Regions from separate parts of the Pseudomonas sp. CBS genome, predicted to be linked through region 1. Evidence: riboswitches for the same ligand, from Rfam matches in the RefSeq annotation. Region 1 holds a riboswitch; each other region holds the start of a gene.

Region 1 (10,688 bases):
TCTCGGCTTCTTTACACATCAGCCACGGTCGTGCCCATGCTAAATCGCTTCGCACCCCTCGTGCCTCTCGCACTCGTTACCCTGTTGTTTGGTTGCGCCACCCACACTCAAAACGTGGCTGAGCAGCAAAAACCAGCACAACAGTCCCAGGCAAAATTCGTTGCGTCGCAGTCTTCCACTGTTTACCAGGAAGAAATCGCAACTGAAAAAGAACTCGCCGACTTCGCCGGCAGCAAGCCTTACCAGCTTCCAGTTCTGGCCGACAGCATTCTCGAACGTGGCATGTCCCTGATCGGTACCCGTTACCGTTTCGGCGGTACCTCTGAAGCCGGTTTCGACTGCAGCGGTTTCATCGGCTACCTGTTCCGCGAGGAAGCCGGCATGAATCTGCCGCGTTCCACCCGCGAAATGATCAACGTGGATGCACCGTTGGTCGCGCGGAACAACCTCAAGCCCGGTGATCTGCTTTTCTTTAGTACGGCTGGTCGCGGTCGTGTCAGTCACGCCGGTATCTACCTGGGCGACAACCAGTTTATCCACTCCAGCAGCCGCCGCAGCGGTGGTGTGCGAGTCGACAACCTGGGTGACAGCTACTGGAGCAAAACCTTCATCGAAGCCAAGCGCGCCCTGGCGATGGCCCCGACTACCGTTACCGCTAGCAAGTAAAGTTAAAGTGATACTTGAAGTTTGACGTGTAAGCGCTAGAATCCCTGGACATTGTTGTAAATCGATCGCGCGAGCCTTGCTTGCGCGTTCTGTTTTTCAACGTTCGGCAGCGAAAGCCGCATCCAGATCAGGATTGTTCTGCCCATGTCGACCTCGGCCCGCCTAATTCTTCTTGTTTGCGCCGCGCTGCTCAGCGCCTGCGCAAGCCGTCCTCCGCCTGCGCCCGTGGCCGTCAAGCCCAAGCCGGTGTTCAATACCTACGCCACCCAGAATTTTTCGCCTGCGGCCGAAGACGTGCTCTTTCGTGCGCTGGGCCTGGTCGGCACGCCTTATCGTTGGGGCGGCAACACGCCGGACTCGGGGTTTGATTGCAGTGGCTTGATCGGTTTCGTCTACCGTGACGCGGCGGGCATCTCTCTGCCGCGCACCACCCGCGAGCTGATCGTGATGCGCGCCCAGGACGTGAGCGAAAACAACCTGCAGACCGGCGACCTGATTTTCTTCGCCACCGGTGGCGGCTCGCAGGTCAGCCACGCCGGGATCTACGTGGGTGAAGGCCGCTTTGTGCATGCGCCGCAAACCGGCGGTACGGTGAAGCTGGACACGCTGTCCAAAGCCTATTGGCAAAACGCCTACCTGAGCGCCAAGCGTGTGTTGCCAGCCGAGCACCTGGCACGAAACCCCTAGGAAAACACGAAACCCAATGTGGGAGTGGGCTTGCTCGCGAATGCAGTGTGTCAGTCACTTTGTTGTCGGCTGATCCACCGTATTCGCGAGCAAGCCCGCTCCCACATTTGTTTTGCGGTGTTTGCGCAGTGGGCTATTTAGCCGCCGACACCCGCCACACCTTGTTCCCCACATCATCTGCCACCAACAAATCCCCCTGCTTGTCGATCACCACGCCGACCGGGCGGCCCATGGCTTTCTCATCGCTGTTGAGGAAGCCGGTCAGCACATCCACCGGCTGGCCTTTTGGCTTGCCTGCCTCAAACGGCACGAAGATCACCTTGTAGCCACTGTGGGGCTTGCGGTTCCACGAACCATGTTGGCCGATAAACGCGCCATTGCTGAATTGCGCCGGTAACTTGCTGCCATCAGCAAAGGTCAGTCCCAGCGAGGCTGTGTGCGGGCCGACTGCATAATCCGGGGCAATCGCCTTGGCCACCAGGTCCAGGTTCTGCGGTGTGACCCGCACATCCACGTGCTGCCCGTAGTAACTGAATGGCCACCCGTAGAAGGCGCCATCCTTGACCGAGGTGATGTAGTCCGGCACCAGATCGCTGCCGATTTCATCGCGCTCGTTGACGGCCGTCCATAGCGCGCCGCTTTGCGGTTCCCAGGCCATGCCGTTGGGGTTGCGCAGGCCGGAGGCGAAGATGCGGTGTTGGCCGGTGGCGCGGTCCACTTCCCAGATCGCGGCCCGGCCTTGTTCCGCTTCCAGGCCATTTTCCCCGACGTTGCTGTTGGAGCCCACGCTGACGTACAGCTTGCTGCCGTCCTTGCTGGCGATCACGTTCTTGGTCCAGTGATGGTTAATGCTGCCGCCCGGCAAGTCGGTGACGGTGGTGCCGGCGTCCTTGATCGAGGTTTCCCCAGGCTGATAAGGGAAGCGCAGCAATTTGTCCGAATCGGCGACATACAGGTCGTTGCCCACCAGCGTCATGCCGAACGGCGAGTTCAGGTTCTCCAGGAACACCGTACGGGTTTCGGCCACGCCGTCGTGGTCGGCGTCCCGCAGCAGGGTGATGCGGTTCGGGCTCGGCACGCCGGCCCCGGCACGGCCCATGACTTTCTCCATCACCCAGCCACGAATGCCCTTGGCATCATCCGGCTTGGGCGGCGCGTTGGTTTCCGCCACCAGCACGTCGCCATTGGGCAGCACGTACAGCCAGCGTGGGTGATCCAGGCCTTCGGCGAACGCGGCCACCTGGGTGCCCGCGGCCGGAGTTGGCTTGACGCCTTCGGGCCAGCCGATGGCCGGGGCGATGTTCACCGTGGGGATCAGGGTTTTATTCGGCTCCGGCAGTTTGGGCGAGGGTCCGGTGCCGTCGGACACCTGAAGGGTCGAGCTTTCACCACAGGCGGCGAGGGTGCCGGCGACCATGATCAGTAGGGCAAGTCGGGTCTTGTGCATGGTTTTCTCCTTAATACCTGTAGTGGTAGAGGAGCGCAGCGGCCCGATGGTTCACGCGCATGTCCGGCTTTAATTGACGCTCCACCCCCAACCCACTAACCTTCGCGGCTTGTTTCAGGTGCTCTGTGGCGTACGCGCCGACTGAGTGAAACAGGGAAGCCGGTGAGTGAGCGCACTTTTCTACAGTGCCGCCACGATTCCGGCGCTGCTGCCCCGCAACGGTAAATGAGTCAAGACGGTGCCTTAAGCCACTGTATCGCCCGCGATATGGGAAGGCGCACCCTCGGCATCCCATGCCACTCATGAGCCCGGAGACCGGCCTGATCCATCCAACAGCATCACGGTGGGCGATGCTTGGCTGTCTGTATTGTCTTTTTCCTGCCCGCCGTTTTTGTCCAGCCCCAACGGAGAGCTGCCATGACTGAATCCCCCGATCGTGACGAACGCCACCTGGCGCGCATGCTGCGCAAAAAAGCCGTGATTGATGAGCGCATTGCCAACTCACCGAACGAGTGCGGGTTGCTGCTGGTGCTCACCGGCAACGGCAAAGGCAAGAGCAGTTCTGCCTTTGGCATGCTGGCGCGAGCCATGGGCCACGGCATGCAATGCGGCGTGGTGCAGTTCATCAAGGGCCGTAATAGCACCGGCGAAGAACTGTTCTTCCGGCGTTTCCCCGAGCAGGTGCGCTTCCACGTGATGGGCGAAGGTTTTACCTGGGAAACCCAGGACCGTGCGCGCGACATCGTGGCCGCCGAAGCCGCCTGGGCGGTCTCCCGGGAAATGCTGCAGAACCCGGCCATCGGCCTGGTGGTGCTGGACGAGCTGAACATCGCCCTCAAGCACGGCTACCTCGACCTGGACCAGGTACTCGGCGACCTGCAAGCCCGCCCGCCGATGCAGCACGTGCTGGTGACTGGCCGAGGCGCCAAACCCGAATTGATCGAAATGGCCGACACCGTGACTGAAATGGGCATGCTCAAGCACGCCTTCCAGGCCGGTATCAAGGCGCAGAAAGGCATCGAACTTTGAACCAGCCCCGTCACTGTCCTGCTGTGCTGATCGCCGCACCGGCGTCCGGCCAGGGCAAAACCACCGTCACCGCCGCGCTGGCCCGTTTGCACCGCAACCTGGGGCGCAAGGTGCGGGTGTTCAAATGCGGCCCGGACTTTCTCGACCCGATGATCCACGAGCGCGCCAGTGGTGCGCCGGTCTATCAGTTGGACATGTGGATGGTGGGCGAGCAGGAAAGTCGCCGGTTGCTGTGGGAAGCGGCGGGGGAAGCCGACCTGATCCTGATCGAAGGCGTGATGGGCTTGTTCGACGGCACGCCGTCCAGCGCCGACCTTGCGCGGCACTTTGGCGTGCCGGTACTGGCGGTGATCGACGGCACGGCCATGGCCCAGACCTTCGGCGCCCTGGCATTGGGCCTGGCGCGTTACCAGCCGGACCTGCCGTTCGCCGGTGTGCTGGCTAACCGCGTCGGCACACTGCGCCACGCGCAATTGCTCGAAGGCAGCCTTACCGAAGGCCTGCGCTGGTACGGCGCGCTGTCCCGGGAAACCGGTATCGAGTTGCCCAGCCGCCACCTTGGCCTGGTGCAGGCCAGCGAATTGAACGACCTTGATCTACGACTCGACGCCGCCGCCCAGGCCTTGGGCAGCAGTTGCGAGGTAGCGCTGCCACCGCCGGTGGAATTCGCCGCACCCGAGTTGATCGAGACCCAACCGTTGCTGGCCGGTGTGCGCATTGCCGTGGCCCGCGACGAAGCCTTCGCCTTTACCTACGGTGCCAGCCTCGACCTGCTGCGGGCGATGGGCGCCGAGCTGTGCTTCTTCTCGCCGATTCGCGACCGCGCGTTGCCCGACGCTGACAGCCTCTACCTGCCGGGCGGTTACCCGGAACTGCATCACCAGGCGCTGTCGGAAAATACCCCGATGCTGGCCGCCATTCGCGCCCATCACGCTGCCGGCAAGCCGCTGCTGGCCGAATGCGGCGGCATGCTCTATCTGCTGGACTCGCTCACCGATGTCGACGGCACCCGTGCCGAACTGGTGGGCCTGCTCCAGGGTGATGCCGTGATGCAGAAACGTCTGGCGGCGCTGGCCCTGCAAAACGTCGAACTGCCCGAAGGCCTGCTGCGTGGCCACACTTATCATCACTCGTTGACCAGCACAGAATGGCAGCCGATTGCCCGGGGCCTGAGCCCGAATGGCGGGCGCGGCGCCGAGGCGGTTTATCGTCAGGGCCGGATGACGGCTTCCTACGTGCACTTTTACTTCCCGTCCAACCCGACAGCGGTGGCTGCCCTGTTTGCGCCAAGCCTTGAGACCGCCATCGCAGGCAAGCCAGCTCCCACACTTGACCGAGTTGAAACGCAATCTACGGTGGGAGCGGGCTTGCCCGCGATGAGGCCATGACGGACAACGCCTTTCCGGAAGCCGACCGCGAAGCCGTCTACCGCGCCATCGCCGAACGCCGTGACATGCGCCACTTCAGCGGTGGCACCGTCGCGCCTGAATTGCTCCACCGCCTGCTGCAAGCCGCCCACCAGGCGCCGAGCGTCGGCTTGATGCAGCCCTGGCGTTTTATCCGCATCAGCGACCGCAACCTGCGCGGCCAGATCCAGCAGCTAGTGGAAGAAGAACGCGTACGCACCGCCGAAGCCCTTGGCGAGCGCTCCGACCAGTTTATGAAGCTCAAGGTCGAAGGCATCAACGACTGTGCCGAAGTACTGGTGGCGGCGTTGATGGACGATCGCGAACGGCATATCTTCGGGCGCCGTACCTTGCCGGAAATGGACATGGCGTCGTTGTCCTGCGCGATCCAGAATCTATGGCTGGCCGCCCGCGTCGAAGGGCTGGGCATGGGCTGGGTCTCGTTGTTCGAGCCCCAGGCCCTGGCCGACCTGCTGGGCCTGCCGCCCGGCGCCAAGCCGCTGGCCGTGTTGTGCCTGGGCCCGGTGACCGAGTTCTACCCGGCACCGATGTTGCAGCTCGAAGGCTGGACCGAACCACGGCCACTGAGTGACATGTTGTACGAGAATGTTTGGGGAGTGAGTCAATGAGTGTGGCCTTGCTGAGTGTCGCTGCGGTGGCGCTGGATGCGCTGCTGGGCGAGCCCAGGCGCTGGCATCCGCTGGTAGCGTTCGGCAATTTTGCCGAGCGTATCGAGCAGCGTTTCAACTCCGGCGGCCGTGGCTGGCGCAGTCATGGCGTCACCGCGTGGGTGATCGCAGTGGTGCCGCTGACGCTGCTGGCCACGGCCCTGTCGTGGGCGCCGTATATCGGCTGGGTATTGGAAATCCTCGCGCTGTACTGCGCCCTGGGCATGCGCAGCCTCGGTGAACACGTGCTGCCGGTCGCGCAGGCGCTGCGCAGCGATGACCTGGACGAGGCCCGTAAGCGTGTCAGCTACCTGGTAAGCCGCCAGACCAGCGAACTGGACCAAACGGAAGTGGCCCGCGCGGCCACCGAATCGGTGCTGGAAAACGGCAGCGATGCGGTGTTCGCTGCACTGTTCTGGTTTGTGGTCGCTGGCGTGCCCGGCGTGGTGCTCTATCGACTGAGCAACACCCTGGATGCCATGTGGGGCTATCGCAATGAACGCTTTGAGCGTTTCGGCTGGGCCGCAGCAAAGATCGACGACGTGCTCAACTACATTCCGGCGCGCCTGGTGGCGTTGACCTACGCGCTGCTGGGCAAAACCCGCCTGGCCCTCAAATGCTGGCGCACTCAGGGCCCGACCTGGGACAGCCCCAACGCCGGCCCGGTGATGGCGGCAGGCGCTGGCGCCCTTGGCGTGGAGCTGGGTGGCGCGGCGATTTATCACGGCGAGCTGCACCAGCGCCCGCAACTGGGCGAAGGCCCGCCCGCGGATGCGGATTCCATCGAGCGTGGCTGGCAACTGGTGCAACGCGGCGTGTGGCTTTGGTTGCTGATCCTGTGTGTGGGGGCTGAATTTTATGCTTGAGCACGGTGGCCGCTTGCGCAAGGCGGCGTTGCAATACGGGATTGCAGAGGGCGATTGGCTGGACCTGTCCAGTGGCCTGGCGCCATGGCCGTTTCCGATCCCGGACATCCCGCTGCGGGCCTGGGCGCGCCTGCCTGAAACCGATGACGGCCTGGAACAGGCCGCCTGCGAATATTACGGCGCCCCCCATGTACTGCCGGTGGCCGGTTCCCAGGCCGCAATCCAGTTACTGCCGCGGCTGCGCCGGGCGGGCAAGGTCGGTGTGCTGTCGCCGTGCTACGCCGAGCATGCTGAAGCCTGGCGTCGCGCCGGCTATATCGTGCGCGAAGTACTGGAGCAGGAAGTCGACTTCTTCCTCGACGGCCTCGACGTATTGGTGGTGGTCAACCCCAACAACCCCACCGGCCTGAGCCTGCCGCCGCAACGCCTGCTGGACTGGCATGCTCGGTTGGCCCAGCGTGGCGGCTGGCTGGTGGTGGACGAAGCGTTCATGGACATCACCCCGCAACTGAGCCTGGCGAGCCAAGCCCATCAAGTTGGCCTGATTGTGCTGCGCTCCTTTGGCAAATTCTTCGGCCTGGCCGGCGTGCGGCTAGGGTTTGTGCTGGCCGAGCGCCAGCTGCTCAAGCTGCTCGCCGAACAGGTGGGGCCTTGGGCCGTCAGCGGGCCGACGCGGGTGCTTGGGCAAGTGTGCCTGCGCGATACCGTCGGCCATGCGCAACAGCGGTTGCGTTGCGAGTCGGCCAGCCAGCGTCTGTTTGACGTACTTGAACGCCATGGCTTGCGACCTCAGGGTGGCTGCGGGTTGTTCCAGTGGATGATCACGGACCGGGCAGAGCAGCTGCATGAATTCATGGCCCAGCGCGGTATTTTGCTGCGCCTGTTTGTCGACAACAGCAGCTTGCGTTTCGGCCTGCCGGATACCGAGGCCGACTGGTTACGGCTGGAACAGGCGCTGAGCGCCTACAGGGAAGCCTCATGAGTACCTTGATGGTGCAGGGCACCACATCCGACGCGGGCAAAAGCACGTTGGTGACCGCGCTGTGTCGCTGGCTGGTGCGCCAGGGCATCCCGGTGGTGCCCTTCAAACCCCAGAACATGGCACTCAACAGCGCCGTGACTGCCGAAGGCGGCGAAATCGGCCGAGCCCAGGCGGTGCAGGCCCAGGCCGCGAACCTGGCGCCCCACACCGACATGAACCCGGTGCTGCTCAAACCCAACAGCGACACGGGCTCCCAAGTGATCATCCACGGGCGCGCCGTGACCACCATGAATGCCGTGGCTTATCACGATTACAAAGCCATCGCGATGCAAGCGGTGCTGGCCTCCCATGCGCGGTTGAGTGCGGCGTACCCGGTGGTGATGGTCGAGGGTGCAGGTTCGCCGGCCGAGATCAATCTGCGGGCGAACGACATTGCCAACATGGGCTTCGCCGAAGCGGTGGACTGCCCGGTGCTGCTGATTGCCGACATCAATCGCGGCGGGGTGTTTGCGCACCTGGTGGGCACGCTGGAATTGTTGTCGCCCACCGAACAAGCGCGGGTCAAAGGCTTCATCATCAACCGGTTTCGCGGGGATATTGCGCTGTTGCAGCCGGGGCTGGATTGGCTGGAAGCGCGTACCGGCAAGCCGGTGGTGGGGGTGTTGCCGTATGTGATGGACCTGCATCTGGAGGCGGAGGACGGTATCGACCAGCGCCAGATCGACAAGGCGGCGCAGGTGCTCAAGGTGGTGGTGCCGGTGTTGCCGCGGATCAGTAATCACACGGATTTTGATCCGTTGCGGTTGCATCCGCAGGTGGATTTGCAGTTTGTGGGGCCGGGGCAGGCGATTCCTGCGGCGGACCTGATTATTTTGCCGGGCTCGAAGAGTGTGCGCAGTGATTTGGCGTATTTGCGGGCCAATGGGTGGGACACGGCGGTGGCGCGGCACCTGCGTTATGGCGGGAAGGTGTTGGGGATTTGTGGTGGGTTGCAGATGCTCGGGGAGCAGGTGCATGACCCGCTGGGGCTGGAAGGGCCTCGCGGGTCGAGTGCGGGGTTGGGGTTGTTGGCGCTCAGTACGACCCTGGAGGAGGAGAAGCAGCTGCGTAATGTGCGCGGGCGGTTGTTGCTGGAGGATGCCGAGGTGAGTGGGTATGAGATCCACGCGGGCGTAACCAGTGGCGCTGGTTTGGTGCGGGCTGCGGTGCAGTTGGACGATGGGCGTCGGGATGGGGCGCAGAGTGAGGATGGGCAGGTTCTTGGGACCTATTTGCATGGGGTGTTTGAGGCTCCGGCGGCCTGTAGTGCTTTGTTGCGTTGGGCCGGGTTGGAAGATGTGCAAGAGGTGGATTATCACGGGTTGCGGGAGCGGGATATTGAGCGGTTGGCGGATTTGGTAGAGCAGCATCTGGATACCGGGTTGCTGCGTTCGTTGTGTGGGGTTTGAGTTGGTTGTAATGGACCGTGTACATATCCGTTGCTGCGGTAACGGCGGCTTGTGGTTCCGCTCTTACAGCGGGTCACTTTTGGCAAACGCCCGGAATGCCGGCCCAGCCAAAAGTAACCAAAAGGTCTTTGCCCCACCACTCGGTGCCTCGCCCAGGCTCGGCATACCCGCACTCCGGCACGGCCATCGTGGTTAATGGGGCCCGCAGATCAAGATCAAAAGCACGCAGCCTCGCTGGCGCTCGACAGCTGCTACGGGCGGTGTGGCTCTGCTTTTCTGTGGGAGCGGGCTTGCTCGCGAAAAACCTGAGGGCGCCGCGTTGAATCAGGATGCCCGCGTCATCGTTAACGACCTTCGCGAGCAAGCCCGCTCCCACATTTGGACCGTGCCCGCTTTAGATTTTGATTTTGCTTTTAACACTCAAGCCGGCCGGTAGGCCGCTGTGCTCTTGCTTTTGATCTTGATTTTGATCTTAGGCGCCCCGTTAAACCACGCTGGCCGAACGCAGGCTTTGGAGCGTGGGTAACCCGGCAGGACGCCGGGTTAGCCGTCCTGGGCCAAGGATGGCCCATGACGGCGGCCCACGGTCCAAAGCCGGAGTGAGGGCACTCCGAGCCTAGGCGAGGAGCCGAGTGGTGGGGCAAGAGCGTTTTGCTTACTTTTGCGCTTTTCAAAAGTGAGCCGCTGTAAGAGCGGAACCCATAGTCGCCGTTACAAAAATAACGGATATACACACAGTCAAAAACAGGCACACCCCATGCTCCAGTTGATCCTCGGCGGCGCCCGCTCCGGCAAAAGCCGCCTGGCTGAAAAACTCGCCACCGACAGCGGCCTAAGCGTCACCTACATAGCGACCAGCCAACCCCTGGACGGCGAAATGACCGCACGCGTCGCCCACCACCGCGAGCGCCGCCCATCCGAATGGGGCCTGATCGAAGAGCCCGTCGAACTGGCCCGTGTCCTCAAGGAAAACGCCACCCCGAACCATTGCCTGCTGATCGACTGCCTCACCTTATGGCTCACCAACCTACTGATGCTCGAAGACCCCGACCGTCTCAAGTACGAGCGCGAGGCCTTGCTACACACCCTGGCCACCCTCCCAGGAGAAATCATTTTTGTCAGCAACGAGACCGGACTGGGTGTCGTCCCGCTGGGCGAATTGACTCGCCGCTATGTCGATGAAGCCGGATGGCTGCATCAAGCCTTGGCCGAACGTTGTCAGCGCGTTGTCCTGACCGTCGCCGGCCTGCCCCTGACTTTAAAAGGTACTGCGTTATGACCGACACCTGGTGGCTCAACCCCTGCAAAACGATCGACACCCAAGCCCACGAACAAGCCCTGGCCCGCCAGCAGCAACTGACCAAGCCCGCCGGCTCCCTCGGCCAACTGGAAGCCGTGGCCGTCCAACTGGCCGGCCTCCAGGGCCAGGTCAAACCCAGCGTCGACCACCTGTGGATCGCGATCTTCGCCGGCGACCACGGTGTAGTCG
Region 2 (10,688 bases), 3.0 Mb from region 1:
CCCAACGGCGCCGACAAACTGCTCCTGCACTCCTGCTGCGCGCCATGCTCGGGAGAGGTGATGGAGGCGATCACGGCGTCGGGGATCGACTACACGATCTTTTTCTACAACCCGAACATTCACCCTGAGCGCGAATACCTGCTGCGCAAGGATGAAAACATCCGTTTTGCCGAAGACCATAACGTGCCGTTTGTCGATGCCGACTACGACACCGATAACTGGTTTGCGCGTGCCAAGGGCATGGAGCATGAACCGGAACGCGGTGTGCGCTGCACCATGTGCTTCGATATGCGCTTCGAACGGACGGCGCTTTATGCTTTCGAGCACGGCTTCAGCACGATCAGCAGCTCGCTGGGTATTTCCCGCTGGAAAGACATGAAGCAGATCACGGACAGCGGCATTCGCAGCGCGCAGAAATACCCCGGTGTCACCTACTGGGACTACAACTGGCGCAAGGGTGGTGGCTCGACACGAATGATCGAGATCAGCAAGCGCGAGCGTTTCTATCAGCAAGAGTACTGCGGCTGCATCTACTCGTTGCGAGACACAAATCACCATCGCAAGGATCAGGGGCGAGACATCATCCGGATCGGCGTGAAGTATTACGGGGATGAGGACGAAGACAGTTCAGCTCAGTCGTGATCTTCGAGAAACCGTACTCATAGGCATGAGGAAAACTCCTCACTTTATTTTGTGGTTGGAAGCGATGAGGATGCCCGGCTGAGTGTTCAGATCCCGTCGATACGGATAAAAAATGAGTGTGTTGAAAAAGGCGCTGCTAGATGGCGTGTTTACGTGCGTCGTTGAGTATGTGCCCAAACCTTCGTCGGAGCGCTTTACCGCTTTTGAAGCGCTGATGGAGCAATCGCGCCTTCACGAATGGCCGCTCGTTCCTGCTGTCGCAGATCGCGTCGGTGGCAAATTCGATATTGCTCCCGTAGATGCATGCGCTGCCCTCAAGGGGCCAACTCCAGCACTCATCCACTTTTCTGGCAAAGACCGTGAGCGTTCCGACCTGTTGTCTGAGTTGGACAGAATGGATCGCCTGGGTGTAAATCAGCTCTTGCTCATCAGTGGCGACCGGTTGCCAGGTCATCAGCCCGGCCAGCACCCGGTGCGTTATCTGGAGTCGGTGCCTGCCTTGCAAATCGCACGCGCGGCTCGCCCGGACTGGCTGTTGGGGGCTGCACTCAATCCATTTAAATATCGAGAAGAGGAAGGCTGCGCCCAGTATCTCAAAGCGCATAAGAAGCTTGCTGCCGGTGCAGATTTTCTCACACTCCAGTTGGGTTTCGATGCCAAGAAGCATATCGAGGCGATTACTTGGATGACCAGGCAGAAAACGGCCAAGCCTCTGCTGGCTTGCGTGATGGGGCTAACCGAGAAGCGCGCATCCTTGCTGAAAAGTGTGCCAGGCATCGTGGTCAGCCCTCCAATGCTTGGTGTACTTGCGGCTGAAGCAGCTGTTTCCAAGGAGCATGCTCGGTCACGCTGCACGGATCGCCTGGCCCTCCAGATCGTTGGCTTGCGATTGATGGGGTATGCGGGAATTCATCTGTCTGGCATCCATACCGCGCAAGAGCTTGAGGCTCTGGAGCAGAGAATTGCCATTTGGGAGAAGAACATCGGCTCGCTGGAACACTGGTCAGCAGCCTGGGCGGACAGCTGGCAGCCGCCAGGCCAGTTGGCAGTCACATTCAATCCGCCTGGAGCAAGCTGGTATCTGGGTGAGTCCAGCGTAAAGGCGACGTCGAAAGAAACGCTGCGCTATCACGTGTTGGCGGGCTTTCATTCGAGTCTGTTCAGCCGCACCAAATTGCTCGGCAAGGCTTTGGGGTGGGCCGTCCGCCGCCCGGTATGGTCGTCATACAGAGGGGCGTCTTTACTGCGCCAGTTGGAGCGGAGCCTAAAACGCCCGTTGGTAGGCTGCGACACTTGTGGGCAGTGTCGACTAGAGGACACGCTGTATATCTGCCCTGAGACATGCCCGAAAGGCTTGTCCAATGGCCCCTGCGGCGGCACTCACCTCAACAGGTGCGAGTTTGGGGATCGCGAGTGCATCCACAGCGTGAAGTACCGGACTGCCAAATCGGTTCGCCAAATTCAGATTCTCACGGATCGACTGATTCCTTGCGTTGAACAGGGCAGCCGTCACAGCAGCTCCTGGCCACGGTGGTTTGAAGCTGACGCTAGCCAGACCAGAGGGACATCCGATTGACGTCGAACTCACGGCAGGCACTGAGCCAGGAAAGTAACGGCTCGATGCCGCAGAAGCAGTCGATAGCGCCTCCGGTCATCGAATCAGTCAGGCGAACCCGCTACAAGGTTGCACGCAGGTATGGCCGGGTCACCATTGCCGAGCACGAATACTTTTACGTACGAGCCCAGGACATTCTGGTACGCAGCGATATTTTTCAAGGTTATCGAAAAGAGGGATTACAGCGATTCCTCTCGGCAAACGCAGCGGTAACCCCAGACTGAGATTCCACAATCCCCTTGGCGCCGCTCCGCTGCGCAATCATGAGCGTTCCTAATACTTTATTGAAATCAATTCGTTTTTATTCATACAGGCACCCCGCATAAAATGCGCCCAGCTCTTCACGACCGGCGATTTAAAGGCTGTGGCGTGAGAAAACGGAACGATGGCCACATCTGAAAGGCAATCAGCAAATTCAGGTCTGGCGCGACGAACAGGGTGTCAGGCACGATGAACAAAGAATTCACTTTTTCCATCAACAGCATCAGCTTTGATGAGCATTACACTCCTTCCGACAATACTCGGATCACGACCAACTTCGCCAATCTGGCCAGAGGTGCGAGCCGTGAGGAGAATTTGCGCAACACGCTCAAGATGATTGATAACCGCTTCAACGCTCTGGCGCATTGGGATAACCCTAAGGGGGATCGTTACACGGTCAAGTTGGATATCATTTCCGCTGAAATGAATATCGATGCTGAAAGTCGAGACCACACCATACCGCTGATTGAGGTGCTGAAAACGACGATTGTTGATCAAAAAACCGGCGAGCGTATCAACGGCATCGTGGGCAACAACTTCTCGTCCTACGTGCGGGACTACGATTTCAGCGTGCGCTTGCTGGAGCACAACAAGAACCAGGCCGGTTTCAGCACGCCAGAAGATTTTGGCGATTTGCACGGCAAGCTGTTCAAGTCGTTCGTCAATTCAAGTGCCTACAAAGAGCATTTTGCCAAGCCGCCTGTGATCTGCCTCAGTGTGTCGAGCACCAGAACCTACCATCGAACCGAGAACCAGCATCCTGTGCTGGGCTTTGAGTACGAGCAGGACGCGTACTCGTTGACCGACGAGTATTTTAAGAAGATGGGCTTGCAGGTTCGTTACTTCATGCCGCCCAACAGCGCCGCACCATTGGCCTTTTACTTCTCGGGTGATCTGCTGGGTGACTACACCAATCTGGAACTGATTGGCACCATCAGCACCATGGACACCTTCCAGAAAATCTACCGGCCTGAGATCTACAACGCGAATTCGGCGGCTGGAAAATCCTATCAGCCTAGTCTGAAGAACCAGGATTACTCGCTGACTCGCATCGTGTATGACCGAGAAGAGCGTAGTCGGCTGGCAGTCGAGCAAGGCAAGTTTGCCGAAGAACAATTCATCAAGCCCTATCAAGCCGTGCTTGAGCAATGGTCCGTTAGCTGCGCTTTCTGATTATTTAGAACATTAAGGTTATCCCCCATGAAAAAACTGTTGCCCACGTCGACGGCTGGTAGCTTGCCCAAACCTTCCTGGCTGGCCCAACCCGAGACACTTTGGTCACCCTGGAAACTGCAGGACGATGAGCTGGTCGAGGGTAAGCAAGACGCGTTGCGCCTTTCTCTGCATGAACAACAGCTGGCCGGCATCGATATCGTCAGTGACGGTGAGCAGACTCGCCAGCATTTCGTGACGACTTTCATTGAGCACCTCGACGGCGTTGATTTCGAGAAGCGCGAAACGGTCAGGATTCGTGATCGTTACGACGCGAGCGTGCCGACAGTGGTGGGCGCCGTTGCTCGGAAAAAGCCTGTGTTCGTTGAAGACGCAAAATTCCTGCGTCAGCAAACTGGGCAGCCTATCAAGTGGGCTCTGCCAGGGCCGATGACGATGATCGACACCCTTTACGACGCTCATTACAAGAGCCGTGAAAAACTGGCTTGGGAATTCGCCAAGATCCTCAACCAGGAGGCCAAAGAGCTGGAGGCTGCCGGAGTCGACATCATTCAGTTCGATGAACCTGCATTTAACGTGTTTTTCGATGAGGTCAATGACTGGGGTGTTGCCACCCTTGAAAGGGCCATTGAAGGACTTAAATGCGAAACCGCCGTGCACATCTGCTACGGCTACGGCATCAAGGCGAATACCGACTGGAAGAAGACGCTGGGCTCGGAGTGGCGACAATACGAAGAAGCGTTTCCGAAGCTGCAAAAGTCCAGCATCGATATCGTCTCTCTGGAGTGTCACAACTCCCATGTGCCGATGGATCTGATCGAACTCATTCGCGGCAAGAAAGTAATGGTCGGTGCAATCGACGTGGCTAACCATGCTATTGAAACGCCTGAAGAAGTTGCCAATACCCTGCGCAAGGCACTCCAGTTCGTCGATGCGGACAAACTCTATCCCTGCACCAACTGCGGCATGGCGCCGTTGCCTCGTCGAGTGGCCAGCGGCAAGTTGAACGCGTTGAATGCCGGCGCAGAGATCGTGCGCAGAGAACTTTCGAACGGGCGTTGAGCGATGTCACTTCCTGGTCAATCAATCGAGCCCTTGGGCTTTCGCGAAGCGCTCGGGCACTACGCATCGGGTATTACGGTTATTTCATCGCACGTTGATGGCGAGCCGATTGGCTTCACCTGTCAGTCGTTCTACAGCGTGTCGATGAGTCCGCCACTGGTGTCATTCAGCGTCATGTCCAGTTCGGCGAGCTATCCCAGGATTCGCCGGGCAGGACGATTCGCAGTCAATATCCTGTCGGGCGAGCAGGTGGATATTTCCAACCAGTTCGCTCGGCGGGGTACGGACAAATGGCTCGGGGTGGACTGGCAGGAATCGCCTCTGGGTAATCCGATCATCGCTGGCAGTTTGCACTGGCTGGATTGCGAAATTCACGCAGAGCACGTGGCAGGTGATCACGTGATCGTGATTGGTGAAGTGAAAGCGATGAACCTGCAACAAGCTACTGCGGGACAGCCGTTGCTGTACTTCAAAGGGCAATACCGCAACCTCGCCACACATAGCACGGTTTGAGCCGTTACGTGCGCAGGTTCGGGGACTTGGATGTTACAAAGGATCTGCCGCCACGTCGGTAACGGAATAATCAACGCTCCGCTACCGACGTGACCGCTGGCTTAAACGCGAGAAGCCTGTAGGGAGGGGTAAAGCGCATGCTCGGCCACTTTGCCGAAAATCAGACCCAGGCTCGTCCAGAGTACGACCTGAATGCCCAACGACGCTGTACGGAATTTCCACAACAGTACGGCAGAGAAGTTCTCCGGCACCTCATTGATGGTCGGAAACAGGTACGCGGCGACCGAGACGATCACCAGATAAAGCGCGACCCCACTGATGGCGCCACTCCAAGTGCCGTTTCGGGCCATCAGCTTGCGTCCGACATTGACCGAAATCACGGCAGCGATCAACGACACCAACATGATCAGGAAGAACAGCTGGGTGCGCAGCCCGATGGTGTCCGGGTTACCCACGGATGGCGGGTTCGGTGGATATTTCAGGCCCGGGATCAGGAACACCACCACGAACGCGGCCAGTGCCAGTAGCGCCGCGAGCCCACGAGGGCCAATGCGACCAATTCGGCCCAGCGCGTAGGCGAATACAAGCGAGAAAATGCCGCCCAGCGATACGCTGTAAACGACGACGCCGGTCAGTAGCCCCACGCTGCCTTGCATGTCGCGGCTCACCAGTTCTTCCTCTTCGTCGGCGTCACCGTGCATGTGCGCCATGCTTTCTTCGAAGGCAATCGCCTTGTCCACTTGCGGCTCACCGAACACCTTGGCGAACCCGAATGCCAGCAGGCCCGCAATCAGACCGACGAGCATGCCCCTGACGAGTAAACGACCAGTCATGTGAAAGACCTCAAATAATCAGTGGCAGGGGAAACCCAGAAGATGACGACCGTCGTGCACGAACTCATGAACGTAGGCACCGGAGAAAATCGCAGTAGCACCTTGTTCGGCACCGACAAAGTAGATTGCCAACATCAGCAACAGCCCACCGAAGATCGCCCACGGAAGCACTTCGCCAAGAGGGATCGTCGGGATGGAGATGTCTGTATCAGTAGTAGCGGTATAAGCCATGAGTACCTCTTGGGATTTCGCGTCCCGGTAATGGTGAGGAGGGTCGAAGAAAGGTCTGGCTTTCGGCGTGGAGCCGATCACAGTGGCGCGACCGCGTCGGATTTTGACCGACTTCTTGCTTCGTAACATAAAGATACAACTCGGTTAGTGTAGCCCTTCTGCGATGAGGCTTACATGAATTCTCACCAAGCTTTCGCGACGCTGATCGGGCGTAAATAAGGTTGCGCAGGATTTAAAGGAATGCTGTTAGCGACACTTCCCATGCAAGAGTGCCCGCTATTCTCCGATTTCTATCTGTGACCGCTGTCAACTTTGAGACGAGAACTGCCGACTCTTCATTCATGGGCGTGGATACCCCCAACGCCCTATGGTCGAGATGAGTGGCTGCTTGAGCTATCGTATCGAGATCATCCCAGCTTGAAGGCCATCTGATGAGCATCGACAAGACAACTCAACTGATCAGCACCCGCAATGAAGAAAATGCCAATCTGCTGCTCCGGGTCGGATGGACGCTGTTGCTCGTAGCTGACCGCCAAGAAGGTGCGTATCAGTGGCTGCATTATCAATTCGGGTGGCAGCGAACAGGCGTACCTCCTGAGATCACGTTTACCGGCGTCGAGGGTGGCCCCGATCCCTTCTGACAGCGTCGCTTCAGTGGCGTTGGCTCGTAAGCACCCCAAAATGATTGAGCCTTTACGGAACACGCCAAAAGTGCTCTGAATTCAGAAGATTGCATTGCACTTGACCACCCGTTTGCATTCGACGTGACCAATTGCATTCGACCTGACCAGCCCAGGCGCGAACAGTGTCCTTCAAGCGCGTCGGCGGCTTTTCACCCTACGCATTGAGTCACCTTTCAACTCGATGAAGTGGGATTTGTGAACGATTCTGTCGAGAATCGCGTCCGCGATTGTGGGGTCGGAAAATAAGTCATACCATTTTTCTTTCGGATACTGGCTAGTGATCAGCAATGAACCATTTTGTGACTGCTGATCAATTACGTCTAGCAGAAACGGGCCGAGCTGAGCATCGATGCCGCCTATGCCCAAGTCGTCGATGACCAGCAGCTCTGCGCGAATCAATTGCCGTCGTAGTTTCGGCATGGTGTGATCCGCGTAAGACAGGGAGATTTCTTCAAAGAGTTTGGTTGCTGTGCGATACAGCGTTGGTCGTCCAAGGCGGCAGGCTTGGTTCGCCAGGGCACAAGCCAGCCAAGTCTTTCCGGTGCCAGTTGCCCCCGTTATGATTACGTTCTGCCGCCGTATCAACCAGTCGCACTCCCCGAGAGCCATTACGGTATTCCGGTCTAGGCCACGGGATGATTTGAATTCAATCGTGTCCATCGTGGCCTCGCTCTCACGAAGCCTTGCAGCTTTCAACAGACGCGCAATCTTCCTGCTTTCTCGTTCGCTGTTTTCGGCGTCAACCATCAATCCGAGCCTTGTGTCGAACGCCTCTTTCAATAATGCCGGGGTTTCCAGTTGACGCTCGTAAGCCACGGCCATGCCGTGCAGCCCAAGGCTCACCAAATTCTGAACAGTGTTGAATACCGGTTTCATAGCGGCTCATCTCCTTGTGTTGCGTAATATTCGGCGCCACGAATGTTGGCGTGTTCGACCAAAGGGGCGGATCGTTGGGGGCTGGGCCGCAGATCGGACTCGTTACGAATGATTGCCCGCAGGCGCTCTGAACTGAGGATGTTCAGGTTATTAGCATACGCACAGGCTGATTCCAGCCGGGAGGCGGAGATGTCCCCTTTGCGTACATCTTGCTTCAAGCCTATGACTGCCTTCATGCCAGTCGCAAAGTCTCGGCGCAGAGCGAGATTGTCTTTCACGTACCGCAACGTCTCCTGGCCTATAGATTCAGCCCAGGCCATCAGTGCGTCTGGTTGCGAGTCTTGGTACCGACTATGGTTGGGTGCCAAGTGCTCGCTCAAAGTGCTGAATCCTCGTTGTCTGTTGACCTTATGCGAGGCTATGACGCGGCGCTGGTACACGATGTCCAGCCAATCGTCGCGCACGCGCAAATCAACTAGCAGGTTCGCAAAGTGATAGGGGACTGAGTAGCTGTGATCTTCAAATGCGACGTGGTAGTCAGTGCCCACGCGAATCTGGTAGACCCACTGACTGTAGCTGTACCGCTGTTCTGGGAGAGAGCCGAGCGCGGGGTAGTCGAGTTCAAGATACCGAGTGGCCCTGCTCTTAGGGTACGTTCGAGTCACCCGGTTGTTGAGCTGATCGACCCAGTATCCAATCTGTTCGTTTAGCTCTTCCAGCGAGAAGAATGTCCTGGTTCTCAGCCTTGCCAGCACAAACCGCTGTACGATTTGCACAGCAATTTCACCTAGCGATTTGTCTTTCGGTTTGCGAGGCCTGGCCGGAAATATCTTGAATCCGTAGTGCTCGGAAAGCTCGGAGTATGCACGGTTCAGAACGACCTGATCCCGAGTGTTTTTTGTGATCGCCGATTTCAAGTTGTCGGGGACAATGAAGCGTGGAACCCCGTCGAAATACTCAAGCGCCAGAACATTGCACCTGAGCCAATTCGGCGTCGTCTGATTGTCCACTGCCGTGGCGAATATGTAGCCGGAAGCTCCTAGCGTAGCCACGAATACCTGAGCCTGGGCAATTTCTCCTGTGTCCGGGTTTGTCACAGGCATAGTCCGTCCGCAGAAGTCCACGAAGCACTTGTCGCCGGGAAGGTGGATCTGCCTCATGCTTAGCTTTTGCTTATTCAGCCACTCACGATAAACCCTTGTAAATTGGGCGTATGAGGGGCCATCTGGCTCCGTTTCCCGAAACTCTTGCCAAAGCAATTCAAGGGTGATGTCTGGCAGTTTCAGTTGTTCGTGAATGGCGACCCAAGATGGGTACACTTTTCTCTGCGCTGTGGGCCTGCGCTGAGTATGTAGGCATTCCGCAAGCGCTTTATCGTCCAGGTGTCGCAGCTGTTCCCAGGTTTGTCCGCACAACTTCAACTGATCGCGCATAGTGCGAACTGTATTATGGGAAACTTTGGCCAAGCGACCGATTGATCTGTTTGACAAGCTGGCGTCGCATGCGAGACGCAGCACCTCGCGCTGCGATTGTACTGGCAGCCTCATGTGTCCTCCTCGCGATAGGCGTGTCGAAGCCTCACAAATCGCGCCGTGTGAATATTGCAGACAAACGGAAGGTGGCCGACTTGACGTCGAACGGGAGGGAACACAGAATGGTGGTGCGTAGGGCTCAAAACCTAACACCATCAAAAAAGCCTAGGGCTCCACCCCTGGGCTTTTTTGTGTCCCAATTCCACCGGCTAACTCCTAGCCTGGGCTCATTGTGAAACTCCTATTTGTTTGATTTATACGGCTTGCTGTCTAGCGCAGCGATGCGTGGCTATCCAGCAGGCGACTTCTTTGGACAGGGCGAAAAAGCCTCGACGACTAGGCACTTCAAAAAGTGGCACTTCGATAGTTCCACGCTGCTTGGCTTTTCGGAACGCGTCATACGAGGCGTATCCCAGCTCTCTCCACAACGCACTGCCTCCCACCATCAGGCCATATCGATCTTTGAGATCAAGCTCTAATTCGGATGCCAGGTTGTGGATTTCAAGAGGCTCGCGCATCGCACTTAATGTCCGGTTTGGTCACAGTTAATAGTAATAAACGACGTTCTTGCACTCCAGCCGTAAGGCTTCTACATTTTTTACGGTACAAACATTAGCTGGAAATTTGTAAGTGACTGACTTCAAACGAATTGCGAAAATTTATTCGGATTTCGCAGATAATGTGCGCGAACAAGTACCGGAAAATACCAACCCCCGCAGTAACACTGTGGAAATGCTCGCCGTGGGCTATTGGTTCGAGGGGCTGAGGCAGCGGACAGGTCTCAAAACGGCCTACGCGCTTGAGCTGCATTTCGAAGCGGATTCGTTTCGAAGGAATAGCAATGGCACGATTCGGCATTACCGAAGCAAGTGGTCAAGGTACGAGCAAAAAACGGTATCGCCCAAGGCCAAGACCTTGGCCAAGGTAGAGCTTCAGGCACCGGGATCTTCTCGCGATCTGAATCATCCGTTATGGACACTGCTCAAGCTAAGCATCAAGCAAGAGGAAATCGATTTCGACCATTTTTTTGGAACGTTGAATGCCGAAGTACAGGGGGTGTTGTTCCGAACCGCCAGCGACACGGCGTGGGGCAATTTACAGCGCGAATTGGTCACTCAAAACCTGCTAGAAAAGCTTGAGCGCAGGGCGAGTTTAGATAGCCTAGCGGCGCTGGTAGCCATAGTGATGGAAGCAGATCAGATGGGCCGTCGTGCCTTGGCTATCAAAGCAGCAGATTCGTTGCACAAAGTGCTTTTGATGCTCGCCA
Region 3 (10,688 bases), 1.2 Mb from region 1:
CAATGCTACCAACCTGAAATTTGCGGAGCTAAGCGATCATGAGTAAGCGAATTGTTGTGACCGGCATGGGTGCAGTGACCCCGCTGGCAACCGGCGTGGAAAAGACCTGGAAGCGCCTGCTGGCCGGTGAATCCGGGATTCGCAGGCTACCCGAGGCATTGATCGGCGACCTGGCAATCAGCATCGGCGGCCAAGTGCTCGACCGCACCCAAGACCCTGAAGCCGGCTTTGACCCGGACACTGTCATCCCGGCCAAAGAACAACGCAAGATGGACCGGTTCATCGTGTTTGCCCTGGCCGCCGCGCAAGAGGCCCTGGCCCAGGCGGGCTGGAGTCCGAAAACGCCCTCGCAGCAGGAACGTACTGCGACCATTATCGCTTCCGGCGTGGGTGGTTTTCCCGCGATTGCCGAGGCCGTCCGAACGGCTGACAGCAAAGGACCACGCCGCCTTTCGCCGTTCACGATTCCGTCATTCCTCGGCAACATGGCAGCCGGGCATGTGTCGATCCAGCATCAACTGAAAGGTCCGCTGGGCTCCCCCGTCACTGCTTGCGCCGCCGGCGTACAGGCGATTGGTGATGCCGCGCGCATGATCCGTGCAGGGGAAATCGACATCGCCGTGTGTGGCGGCGCCGAAGCCTGCATCCACCGGGTCAGCCTCGGCGGTTTTGCTGCGGCGCGTGCGCTGTCCAGCGATTACAACGACACGCCGGCACTGGCTTCGCGCCCGTTCGATCAAGGCCGCGATGGGTTTGTGATGGGCGAAGGTGCCGGGATATTGGTGATCGAGGAACTGGAGCATGCACTGGCTCGCGGGGCGACGCCTATCGCCGAGCTGGTGGGCTATGGCACCAGTGCCGACGCCTATCACATGACCTCGGGGCCGGAAGATGGCTCAGGTGCACGCCGGGCAATGGAGCTCGCGATTGCGCAAGCAGGGATCAGCGCCGCACAGATCCAGCACTTGAACGCCCATGCCACGTCGACCCCCGTAGGCGACAACGGCGAGCTGGCGGCGATCAATACGCTATTCGGTGCAAATGCCAGCGTCGCGATCAGCGCTACCAAGTCGGCGACCGGCCATCTGTTGGGCGCCGCGGGCGGGATCGAGGCGATCTTCACTGTGCTCGCCCTGCGCGATCAGATTGCCCCGGCGACCCTCAACCTGGACAACCCGGACCCCGCTGCCGAAGGACTGGATATGGTCCGTGGCCAAGCCCGGCCGTTGCCGATTGAATACGCGATTTCCAATGGATTTGGCTTTGGTGGCGTGAATGCCAGTGTGTTGTTCAAACGCTGGGGTTAACGCGGCGATTTGACGCCCATCGCCCGCCCATGCTCTCCTACACATCTTGTTTCGGGTGCCCTTCACAGGGTGAAACGGGAAACCGGTGAGTCATGTTCCTTTACTCAAGGGCGTGACGAGTCCGGTGCTGCCCCCGCAACGGTAAGCGAGTGAAGCGTCAAATCCACTGTGCCTCCAGGGCATGGGAAGGTGATGCTTTCAAGGCCCAGGCCCCTCGCAAGCCCGGAGACCGGCCCGAAAAAATCAGATAACAAACCCGCGGTGGGCGGGCGCTGTTCAGAACCCTGCGTGCCTGGCTCGTGGGGTTTTCATGCGCTCGTGCACCCTGAACCCTGAAGGGACGCGCCATGTCGATCATCAGCAGCACCGCCTCTACCGCCAGCACCACTGCCACCCTGAGCCAACGCCTGACCGCCGCCATCGGTGCGTCGATCCTCGGCGCGTGCCTGGTGTATTTCGCCGGTTTCTCGCACATCGAAGCGGTGCACAACGCCGCCCACGATACCCGCCACAGCGCCGCGTTCCCGTGCCACTGAGACCTGCCGACATGATCAAGCGTATTGCCCAAACCGCAGGTTTCACCGGTCTTCTGGCCGCCTTGCTGCTGACCTTGCTGCAAAGCTTCTGGGTTGCCCCACTGATTCTGCAGGCGGAAACCTTCGAAAAGGCCCCCGTGGCCACCGAAGTGCATGAGCATGCCGGCGCTGCGGCCCACAGCCACGACGCCGAAGCCTGGGAGCCGGAAGATGGCTGGCAGCGTGTGCTGTCGACCACGGGCGGTAACCTGGTGGTTGCCGTGGGTTTTGCCCTGATGCTTGCCGGCCTGTACACCTTGCGTGCACCAACCCGCACGGCCCAAGGCCTGCTGTGGGGCCTGGCCGGTTACGCCACCTTTGTGTTGGCGCCGACCCTGGGCTTGCCGCCTGAACTGCCGGGCACGGCGGCGGCAGACCTGGCGCAACGGCAGATCTGGTGGATCGGCACTGCCGCCTCCACCGCTGCCGGTATCGCGCTGATTGTGTTCGGTCGTAACTGGCTGCTGAAAATCCTGGGCGTGGCAATCCTGGCGGTGCCCCATGTGATTGGCGCTCCACAGCCGGAAGTCCACTCGATGCTCGCGCCGGAAGCCCTGGAAGCTCAGTTCAAGATTGCCTCGCAGTTGACCAACGTTGCCTTCTGGCTGGCGCTGGGGTTGATCAGTGCCTGGTTGTTTCGCCGTAACCGTGATGGTCAGTATTCGGCATGATCCTGGCGGTGGGCCTGGGTTGTCAGCGGGGTTGTTCTGTCGACGCCCTGCTTGAACTGTTCAATGCCGCCCTCGCCGAGGGTGGCATTGAGCGCCAGCGCGTCACTGCGCTGGCCAGCCTTGATCGCAAGCAGGATGAGCCGGGGCTACTTGAGTTGGCAGAGATTCTGGAGCTGCCTTTGGTGGTTTTCAGTGCGGCGCAATTGGCGCCCTATGAAGATCGATTGAGCCATAAGTCGGAGACGGTTTTTGCTTATACCGGTTGCTACGGCATCGCGGAAAGTGCCGCCCTGGCACTGGCAGAACACCTGTCCCAAGGCCCTGCTACCCTGCTGATCACCCGCAAAAAAACCGCCCAGGCCACCTTTGCATTGGCTTGCGCCGGCTGAATTCCCGATAATCGTCATCTTTGATCATGAGCAATCTTCATCTGGAGGGCTGCTCGCGTGCTTTTTTCACAGGAATGAATCCATGACTGTCTTTTTCATCGGCGCAGGCCCAGGCGACCCGGAACTGATCACGGTCAAGGGGCAGCGGCTGATTCGCAGTTGCCCGGTGATCATCTATGCCGGTTCGCTGGTGCCGGCGGCGGTGCTTGAGGGGCATCAGGCGGAGCTGGTGGTTAACAGTGCGGAGTTGCATCTGGAGCAGATCATTGGGCTGATCAAGACGGCCCATGAGAAAGGCCAGGATGTGGCGCGGGTGCATTCCGGGGATCCGAGTTTGTACGGGGCGATTGGGGAGCAGATTCGGCTGTTGCGGGAGCTGGGGATTGGGTTTCAGATCATTCCTGGGGTTACGGCGGTGGCGGCGTGTGCGGCGTTGCTGGAGGCTGAGCTGACGTTGCCGGACATTGCGCAGAGTGTGATTTTGACGCGGTATGCGGATAAGACGGCGATGCCTGAGGGTGAGGCGTTCAGTAGTTTGGCGCAGCATGGGACGACCATGGCGATTCACCTGGGGGTGAATCATCTGGAGAAGATCGTGGCTGAGTTGGTGCCTCACTATGGGGAGGATTGTCCGATTGCGGTGGTGCACCGAGCGACCTGGCCGGATCAGGATTGGGCCATTGGTACGCTGGCGGATATTGCCGGGAAGGTGGCGGCCAAGGGGTTTCGGCGTACGGCGTTGATTGTGGTGGGTCGGGTTTTGGCCAGTGATAGTTTTGGTGAGTCGTCGTTGTATCGTGCGGGGCATGCGCATTTGTATCGGCCCTGAGGGGGGATGGGGTACATATCCGTTATTTAGGTAACGGCGACTATGGGTTCCGCTCTTACAGCGGCTCACTTTTGAAGAGCGCAAAAGTAAGCAAAACGCTCTTGCCCCACCACTCGGCACCTCGCCTAGGCTCGGTGTGCCCTCACTCCGGCTTTGGACCGTGGGCCGCCGTCATGGGCCATCCCTGGCCCAGGACGGCTAACCTGGCGTCCTGCCAGGTTACCCACGCTCCAAAGCCTGCGTTCGGCCAGCGTGGTTTAACGGGGCGCCTAAGATCAAGATCAAAAGCAGATCAAGAGCACAGCGGCCTCCCGGCCGGCTTGAGTGTTAAAAGCCAAATCAAAATCTAAAGCGGGCACGGTCCAAAAAATGTGGGAGCGGGCTTGCTCGCGAAGGTCGTTAACGATGACGCGGGCATTCTGAATGAACGCGGCGCTCTCAGGTTTTTCGCGAGCAAGCCCGCTCCCACAGAAAAGCAGAGCCACCCCGACCGTAGCAGCTGTCGAGCGCCAGCGAGGCTGCGTGCCTTTGATCTTGATCTGCTTTTGATTTTGATCTGCGGGCCCCGTTAACCACGATGGCCGCAAGTAGGCACGGTGGAGCGGGTAAATCGGCAGGGAAGCCGATTTAGCCGCGCCGGGCCATGGATGGCCCGTCGCGGCGGCCCGCGGAATCGGGCCGGAGTGCGGGCATGCCGAGCCCAGGCGAGGCACCGAGTGGTGGGGCAAAGACCTTTTGGTTACTTTTGGGGCGTTTGCCAAAAGTGACCCGCTGTAAGAGCGGAACCATAAGCCGCCGTTACCTAAATAACGGATATGTACACAACATACCTAACCCAAAACCTCACAATCCCCACCCAACCCACTGAATCCAAACCAAAAAAAACGGCGCTCACGAGGCGCCGTTTTTCCACATCCGCAGCAAACACCCTTAGTAGTAGGCGTTTTCTTTCTGCGTATGGTCAGTCACATCCCGCACACCCTTGAGCTCCGGAACCCGCTCAAGCAGCGTACGCTCAATCCCCTCACGCAAGGTCACGTCCGCCTGGCCACAGCCCTGGCAACCGCCACCAAACTTCAACACAGCAATACCATCATCCACCACATCAATCAGGCTCACCTGACCACCGTGGCTGGCCAGCCCGGGATTGATCTCGGTCTGCAGGTAATAGTTGATGCGCTCGTTAATCGGGCTATCCGCATTAACGTTCGGCACCTTGGCGTTCGGCGCCTTGATGGTCAGCTGGCCACCCATACGATCAGTGGCGTAATCAACCACCGCATCGTCAAGGAACGCTTCACTGAACGCATCGATATACGCCGTGAAGCTTTTCAGCCCCAACGCCGTATCTTCAGGTTTTTCTTCTCCCGGCTTGCAATAGGCAATGCACGTCTCTGCGTACTGGGTGCCGGGCTGGGTGATAAAGACGCGGATCCCGATGCCCGGGGTGTTCTGCTTCGACAGCAGATCAGCCAGGTAATCGTGGGCGGCGTCGGTAATGGTAATAGCGGTCATGGAAACTCCTCGCAGGCTTGCCGGCAGTTTACGCCAAATTATTACCGAGGTACAAAGTCCTAGTATTTTTGTCGGAAAAGAACCAACCGTTCGTCGCCATCGAACCAGCCTTTGAGCCGACGATAACTGCCCTTTTCCAACCAGTGATAGCTGGCCAACGACCCAAGGGCGATCAACACCACGCACACGCCGAGCATCACGTAGGCGTTAACCCCATAACGCTGGGCAACAAAACCGCCGGCGGACAACACCAGCACGTGCATCAGATAGACCGAATAGGAACAGTCCCCCATCACCTTGAGCAGTCGGCTACGCTCGAAATAGCGTTCCATCGAAATACAGGCCACCACCAGCACCGCGCTCGGCAAGCCCCAGGTCAGGGCGCGAGGTGATGCCGGCCAGTGATAAATCGCCAGCAACGCACCGGCAATGCCCGCCAGGGGCAGCCACAGGCCGGGGCGAATCCAGCCCTTGCGATACAGCATGCCGATGCCAATTCCCAGCAAGAACTCGTACACGATGTCCGAACGATAAAAATCGCTGATCCAGCCAAACGACGTCCACGCCTGGCACACCGCGAACAACAATGCGCCCACCACCAGCACCCGCCACTGCCGCCGAAACAGCAGCGCCCAGGCAAACAGCACGTAGAAGAGCATCTCGTAGTTCAGGGTCCAGCCGACATTCAAGGTCGGGTACATCCCATAACCACCGGGATTTTCGGAAGGTATAAACAGCAAGGACATCAACACATGGGCCGCATCAACGCTCTGGTCCGGCAACACCGGCCGGGCAAACACCACCAACAGTGCCATCAACACCGTGTAGAACCAGTACGCCGGGACGATCCGCAGCAGGCGATACACCAGGAATCGCCAGGGCGGCAGCTGTTTGTTCTCGGTGGAAAGGAAGATCACCAGACCACTGATCACGAAGAACACATCCACGCCCGCCGCGCCCTTGTCGACAAACAGATGCCCCAGCGCCGAATCAGCCTGGAAACCAAAGAAAATCTGCATGAAGTGATGACCCACCACGGTCCAGGCCGCCAGGGCGCGCAGTGCCTGTACTGAAATCAACATCGTCGACCCGCTCTCCCAACCCTCGACACCGGTTATTCAGGTGCCTATGGCTTGGGACAGCCGTCGACGGTCAAAGGTCGATCAAAGATTCTCGTAGCGGTTCATGTCCAGCACGCCTTCTTCCAACGGCGTGGTTTCGTGGAGGTACTGCGACAGGTCGTGGAAGTACTGCCAGAACTGCGGATGGCTGCGGCGAATGCCCCAACGGTCGACAATCTTCTCGAAGCGATTGGCGTCCTTGGCGTTCTCCATGGCAGCGACAAACGCCGGCACCTGCTCCGCCGGGATGTTGAACATGAAGTTCGGATAGCTGCTCAGCACCCCGGGATAAATGGTCACGGTGTCCAGGCCCGGCTGATAGCGATAAGCCTCACCGAGCATAAAGGCCACGTTGCTATGGGCACGGTTACGCAACAGGCTATACATCTCACGTTTGCCGCTGCGGGTTTCGATGCGCAGCATGGTCGCTTCCGGCAACAGGTCGATCACTTTGAGCCCCGCCGCCGGGCGATTGGTCAGGCGGCTCAGGGCCTGTTCGGCGTCCTGCAGTGCCGGGTCGATGCCAGGACGCGAGCAATAGGCGCTGATGCAACGGTTGATCGGGTCCGGGCTGGCGTTCAGGTCGCCGTAACGGGCCAGCAACTGGTTGGCGAAGTCACGCTTGGGGTCTTTTTCATCGAGCTTGAGGCCCGTGGGCTTATCATCGTCAATGGCTTCATAGTCCATCCATAGCTTGACCTTGCCGCTGTTCTGGTACCAATCGTCGAGGAAGTCATCTCGCGAATCCGCCGGCATCAGGCGCAGGAAGTTCTGCTCGGCGCCGTTGCGGATCAGGTCGAAATACAAGCGCGTCTGGGCCTGATGGGAGACGTTGCCGAACACATCGAAATTCACCGCCAACTGGTAGTAGGTGCGCTCCAGCAGCGGATAGTCGAACAGCCACAGGGTTTGCGGCACCTCGCCAATCAAGCCCTTGGTCACCGAGGCGCTGTCGAAGTGACGGAAGATGCTCAACAAGGCATTGTCGTTGCCCGCCCACAGGGAAGACCAGCTCGGCGGCGGCAGGTCGGCATAGCTGTCCCGGCGCAACGCTTCGTACTCGTTGCGCTTGTCGCGGTATTTGAGCCACAGGCTGAGCACGCTGCCCACATCATCAATCTGCCCCGGCATCGCCAGCAACGGCGTGGCCTGGCCGCGGTAGCGGGCATCGGTGATGTACAGGTCGTGGTCGGGGTCCTGGAACAGGGTCCAGAAGTTGTCGCGGATTACGTCCGTGGCGATCTGGCCCCGGCATACCGGCCCGCGAATAAAGGTGCGCACGAAGTATTCGGCGTTATCCAGCATGAACTGGTAGCGCGCCTTGGCCGGAATCGCCTCGAAGGTCTCGAACGGGTTGGCCCGCCGGCCCGGTCCGTAGCCCGGCAGGGCGTTCACCTGCCAGTCATCGGTGTAGAACAGCGACTTGATCCGGGCCATTTTCCCGGCGCTGAACGGATAGGTGATGTGAGTCTTGTGCACGATCACCCCCTGCACCGGCCACAGGCGGTAATACACCTGGGTACCCGGGTCGTCGTTGGGGCGGCGGGTGTTGATCAGGTCGATCGGCTGCCCGCTCGGGGTGCGCGAGCGTACCCACTGGAAGAAATGCCCCGGCTCGCCGCCTTCAAAGTAGATGTGGGCGAGGAACAGGTGCTCGAACAACCAGCGCGCCACCAGGCTTTCCCGGGCGCCGGGCTGGTTGAACAGGTTTTCCCATTGCTGTACCTGCAAAGCTTCCTTGGCACTTGGGGCCAGGCCTTGTTCGTCGATCGGTGCGCCGGAGGCCAGCCAGCGTTGCAAGGTCTGGTACTGCTGGTCGGTCAGGCCGGTGACCGCCAGCGGCATGCCTTCCTTCGGGTGGTTACCTGCGTAGGCGTTGAACTCCCCCGGCATCGGGCAGGTGTTTTCGCGGTTCAGGCCCAGCACGATGTCGTCGGGCAGCTTGGCGTTGGGCGCGAGCGGCGCGGTATGCCCCAGCTCCAGCATGCGCGCCATCAGTGCGGCCTGGCTGCCCTGGGCATCGAGTACCGAGTAGAACCCCTTCTGCTGCCACGCGGCCTTGCCGGAGGCGTCATAAAACAGACGGGTGGGTTGGCTGGCCTGGCTGCGTTCGCCGTCATATACCGGCACTTTGGTCGCGCCACGTGCGGCGCCTTCGGCACTGCCGAGGTTGAGCTGGCAGGCCGAGTCATAGCAGGCGTGGCAGGCCACGCATTTCTCGGTGAAGATCGGCTGGATATCACGGGTATAAGAGATCGCCGGAGCGGGACCTTCTGCCTGTGCGGTAATAGCGACCAGCGCAAAAATGGCGCTGACGATGAGGCGAAGTGACATGTTCCCGGTCCCGATTCAATGCGTGCGGTGAAAAACCTGGCGATTCTACCGATGTAACACCCCCGACAACATGAGCGATATTCATGCAAACCCGGCACATGCTCTAAAAGCGCACAGGTTTGTTATGATCTTCGCCCTCCGTAATACCTGACCAGAGTAGTCCCATGCCCGATCGTAGCGCTCGTCTGCAAGCCCTCCACCAAGCCCTCAAGGAACGCATCCTGATCCTCGACGGCGGCATGGGCACGATGATCCAGAGCTATAAGCTGGAAGAGCAGGACTACCGTGGCAAACGCTTCGCCGACTGGCCGAGCGACGTCAAGGGCAATAACGACCTGCTGGTGATCACCCGTCCGGACGTGATCGGCGGCATCGAAAAAGCCTACCTGGATGCCGGCGCCGACATCCTGGAAACCAACACCTTCAACGCCACGCGCATTTCCATGGCCGACTACGGCATGGAAGACCTCGCCTACGAATTAAACGTAGAAGGCGCGCGCCTGGCGCGCAAGATCGCCGACGCCAAGACCCTGGAAAACCCGGCCAAGCCGCGCTTCGTCGCCGGCGTGCTCGGCCCGACCAGCCGTACCTGCTCGCTGTCGCCCGACGTAAACAACCCCGGCTACCGCAACGTGACCTTCGATGAGCTGGTGGAAAACTACACCGAAGCCACCAAAGGCCTGATCGATGGCGGCGCCGACCTGATCCTGATCGAAACCATTTTCGACACCCTCAACGCCAAGGCCGCGATCTTTGCCGTACAGGGCGTGTTCGAAGCATTGAACGTCGAACTGCCGATCATGATCTCCGGCACCATCACCGACGCCTCCGGCCGCACGCTGTCGGGCCAGACCACCGAAGCCTTCTGGAACTCGGTCAGCCACGCCAAGCCGCTGTCTGTGGGCCTGAACTGCGCACTGGGGGCGAGCGAGCTGCGTCCGTACCTGGAAGAGCTATCGAACAAGGCCAACACCCACGTGTCGGCGCACCCGAACGCCGGCCTGCCCAACGAATTCGGCGAGTACGACGAACTGCCGTCGGAAACCGCCAAGGTCATCGAAGAGTTCGCCCAGAGCGGCTTCCTCAATATTGTCGGCGGTTGCTGCGGCACCACGCCGGGCCACATCGAAGCCATCGCCAAGGCCGTGGCCGGTTACGCACCGCGCCCGATCCCGGACATTCCGAAGGCCTGCCGCCTGTCGGGCCTGGAACCGTTCACCATTGATCGCAGCTCGTTGTTCGTCAACGTCGGCGAGCGCACCAACATCACCGGTTCCGCCCGCTTCGCCCGCTTGATCCGTGAAGACAACTACACCGAAGCCCTGGAAGTCGCCCTGCAGCAGGTGGAAGCCGGCGCCCAGGTGATCGACATCAACATGGACGAAGGCATGCTGGATTCGAAGAAGGCCATGGTGACCTTCCTCAACCTGATTGCCGGCGAGCCGGACATCTCCCGCGTACCGATCATGATCGACTCCTCCAAGTGGGAAGTGATCGAGGCCGGCCTGAAGTGCATCCAGGGTAAGGGCATCGTCAACTCCATCAGCATGAAGGAAGGCGTGGAGCAGTTCATTCACCACGCCAAGCTGTGCAAGCGCTACGGCGCGGCGGTGGTGGTAATGGCGTTCGACGAAGCCGGCCAGGCCGACACCGAAGCGCGCAAGAAAGAAATCTGCAAACGCTCCTACGACATCCTGGTGAATGAAGTCGGCTTCCCGCCGGAAGACATCATCTTCGACCCGAACATCTTCGCGGTCGCCACCGGTATCGAGGAGCACAACAACTACGCCGTCGACTTCATCAATGCCTGTGCCTACATCCGCGACGAGCTGCCGTATGCGCTGACTTCCGGCGGCGTGTCCAACGTGTCGTTCTCGTTCCGTGGCAACAACCCGGTGCGTGAAGCGATCCACTCGGTGTTCCTGCTGTACGCGATCCGCAACGGCC

The links. Region 1 has a riboswitch for cobalamin ahead of cobO (cob(I)yrinic acid a,c-diamide adenosyltransferase). Riboswitches for the same ligand answer to the same signal wherever they lie in the genome.
Region 2: it holds a riboswitch for cobalamin, as region 1 does, so the genes downstream of both, NVB75_RS08655 (CbtB-domain containing protein) here and cobO (cob(I)yrinic acid a,c-diamide adenosyltransferase) in region 1, are expected to answer to the same signal.
Region 3: it holds a riboswitch for cobalamin, as region 1 does, so the genes downstream of both, NVB75_RS00195 (CbtB-domain containing protein) here and cobO (cob(I)yrinic acid a,c-diamide adenosyltransferase) in region 1, are expected to answer to the same signal.

What each region holds. Positions count from the first base shown of each region.
Region 1 is NZ_CP102929.1:6,118,273-6,128,960, forward strand. Features, by position in the region: gene NVB75_RS27955 (C40 family peptidase) at 37-666, shown strand; gene NVB75_RS27960 (C40 family peptidase) at 811-1,353, shown strand; gene NVB75_RS27965 (sorbosone dehydrogenase family protein) at 1,487-2,800, opposite strand; cobalamin riboswitch at 2,900-3,139, shown strand; gene cobO (cob(I)yrinic acid a,c-diamide adenosyltransferase) at 3,218-3,829, shown strand; gene NVB75_RS27975 (cobyrinate a,c-diamide synthase) at 3,826-5,217, shown strand; gene bluB (5,6-dimethylbenzimidazole synthase) at 5,214-5,864, shown strand; gene cbiB (adenosylcobinamide-phosphate synthase CbiB) at 5,861-6,769, shown strand; gene cobD (threonine-phosphate decarboxylase CobD) at 6,762-7,751, shown strand; gene NVB75_RS27995 (cobyric acid synthase) at 7,748-9,199, shown strand; gene cobU (bifunctional adenosylcobinamide kinase/adenosylcobinamide-phosphate guanylyltransferase) at 9,957-10,478, shown strand; gene cobT (nicotinate-nucleotide--dimethylbenzimidazole phosphoribosyltransferase) at 10,475-10,688, shown strand, end outside.
Region 2 is NZ_CP102929.1:1,925,864-1,936,551, forward strand. Features, by position in the region: gene NVB75_RS08625 (epoxyqueuosine reductase QueH) at 1-642, shown strand, start outside; gene NVB75_RS08630 (methylenetetrahydrofolate reductase C-terminal domain-containing protein) at 755-2,218, shown strand; gene NVB75_RS08635 (DUF1852 domain-containing protein) at 2,708-3,691, shown strand; gene NVB75_RS08640 (methionine synthase) at 3,719-4,753, shown strand; gene NVB75_RS08645 (flavin reductase family protein) at 4,757-5,266, shown strand; gene NVB75_RS08650 (CbtA family protein) at 5,368-6,099, opposite strand; gene NVB75_RS08655 (CbtB-domain containing protein) at 6,118-6,330, opposite strand; adenosylcobalamin (AdoCbl) riboswitch at 6,332-6,471, opposite strand; gene NVB75_RS08660 (hypothetical protein) at 6,762-6,971, shown strand; gene istB (IS21-like element helper ATPase IstB) at 7,143-7,889, opposite strand; gene istA (IS21 family transposase) at 7,886-9,436, opposite strand; gene NVB75_RS08675 (hypothetical protein) at 10,052-10,688, shown strand, end outside.
Region 3 is NZ_CP102929.1:49,678-60,365, reverse strand. Features, by position in the region: gene fabF (beta-ketoacyl-ACP synthase II) at 39-1,307, shown strand; cobalamin riboswitch at 1,344-1,560, shown strand; gene NVB75_RS00195 (CbtB-domain containing protein) at 1,655-1,843, shown strand; gene NVB75_RS00190 (CbtA family protein) at 1,855-2,553, shown strand; gene NVB75_RS00185 (cobalamin biosynthesis protein) at 2,550-2,942, shown strand; gene cobM (precorrin-4 C(11)-methyltransferase) at 3,025-3,771, shown strand; gene nfuA (Fe-S biogenesis protein NfuA) at 4,702-5,286, opposite strand; gene NVB75_RS00170 (acyltransferase) at 5,346-6,368, opposite strand; gene NVB75_RS00165 (fatty acid cis/trans isomerase) at 6,450-8,741, opposite strand; gene metH (methionine synthase) at 8,906-10,688, shown strand, end outside.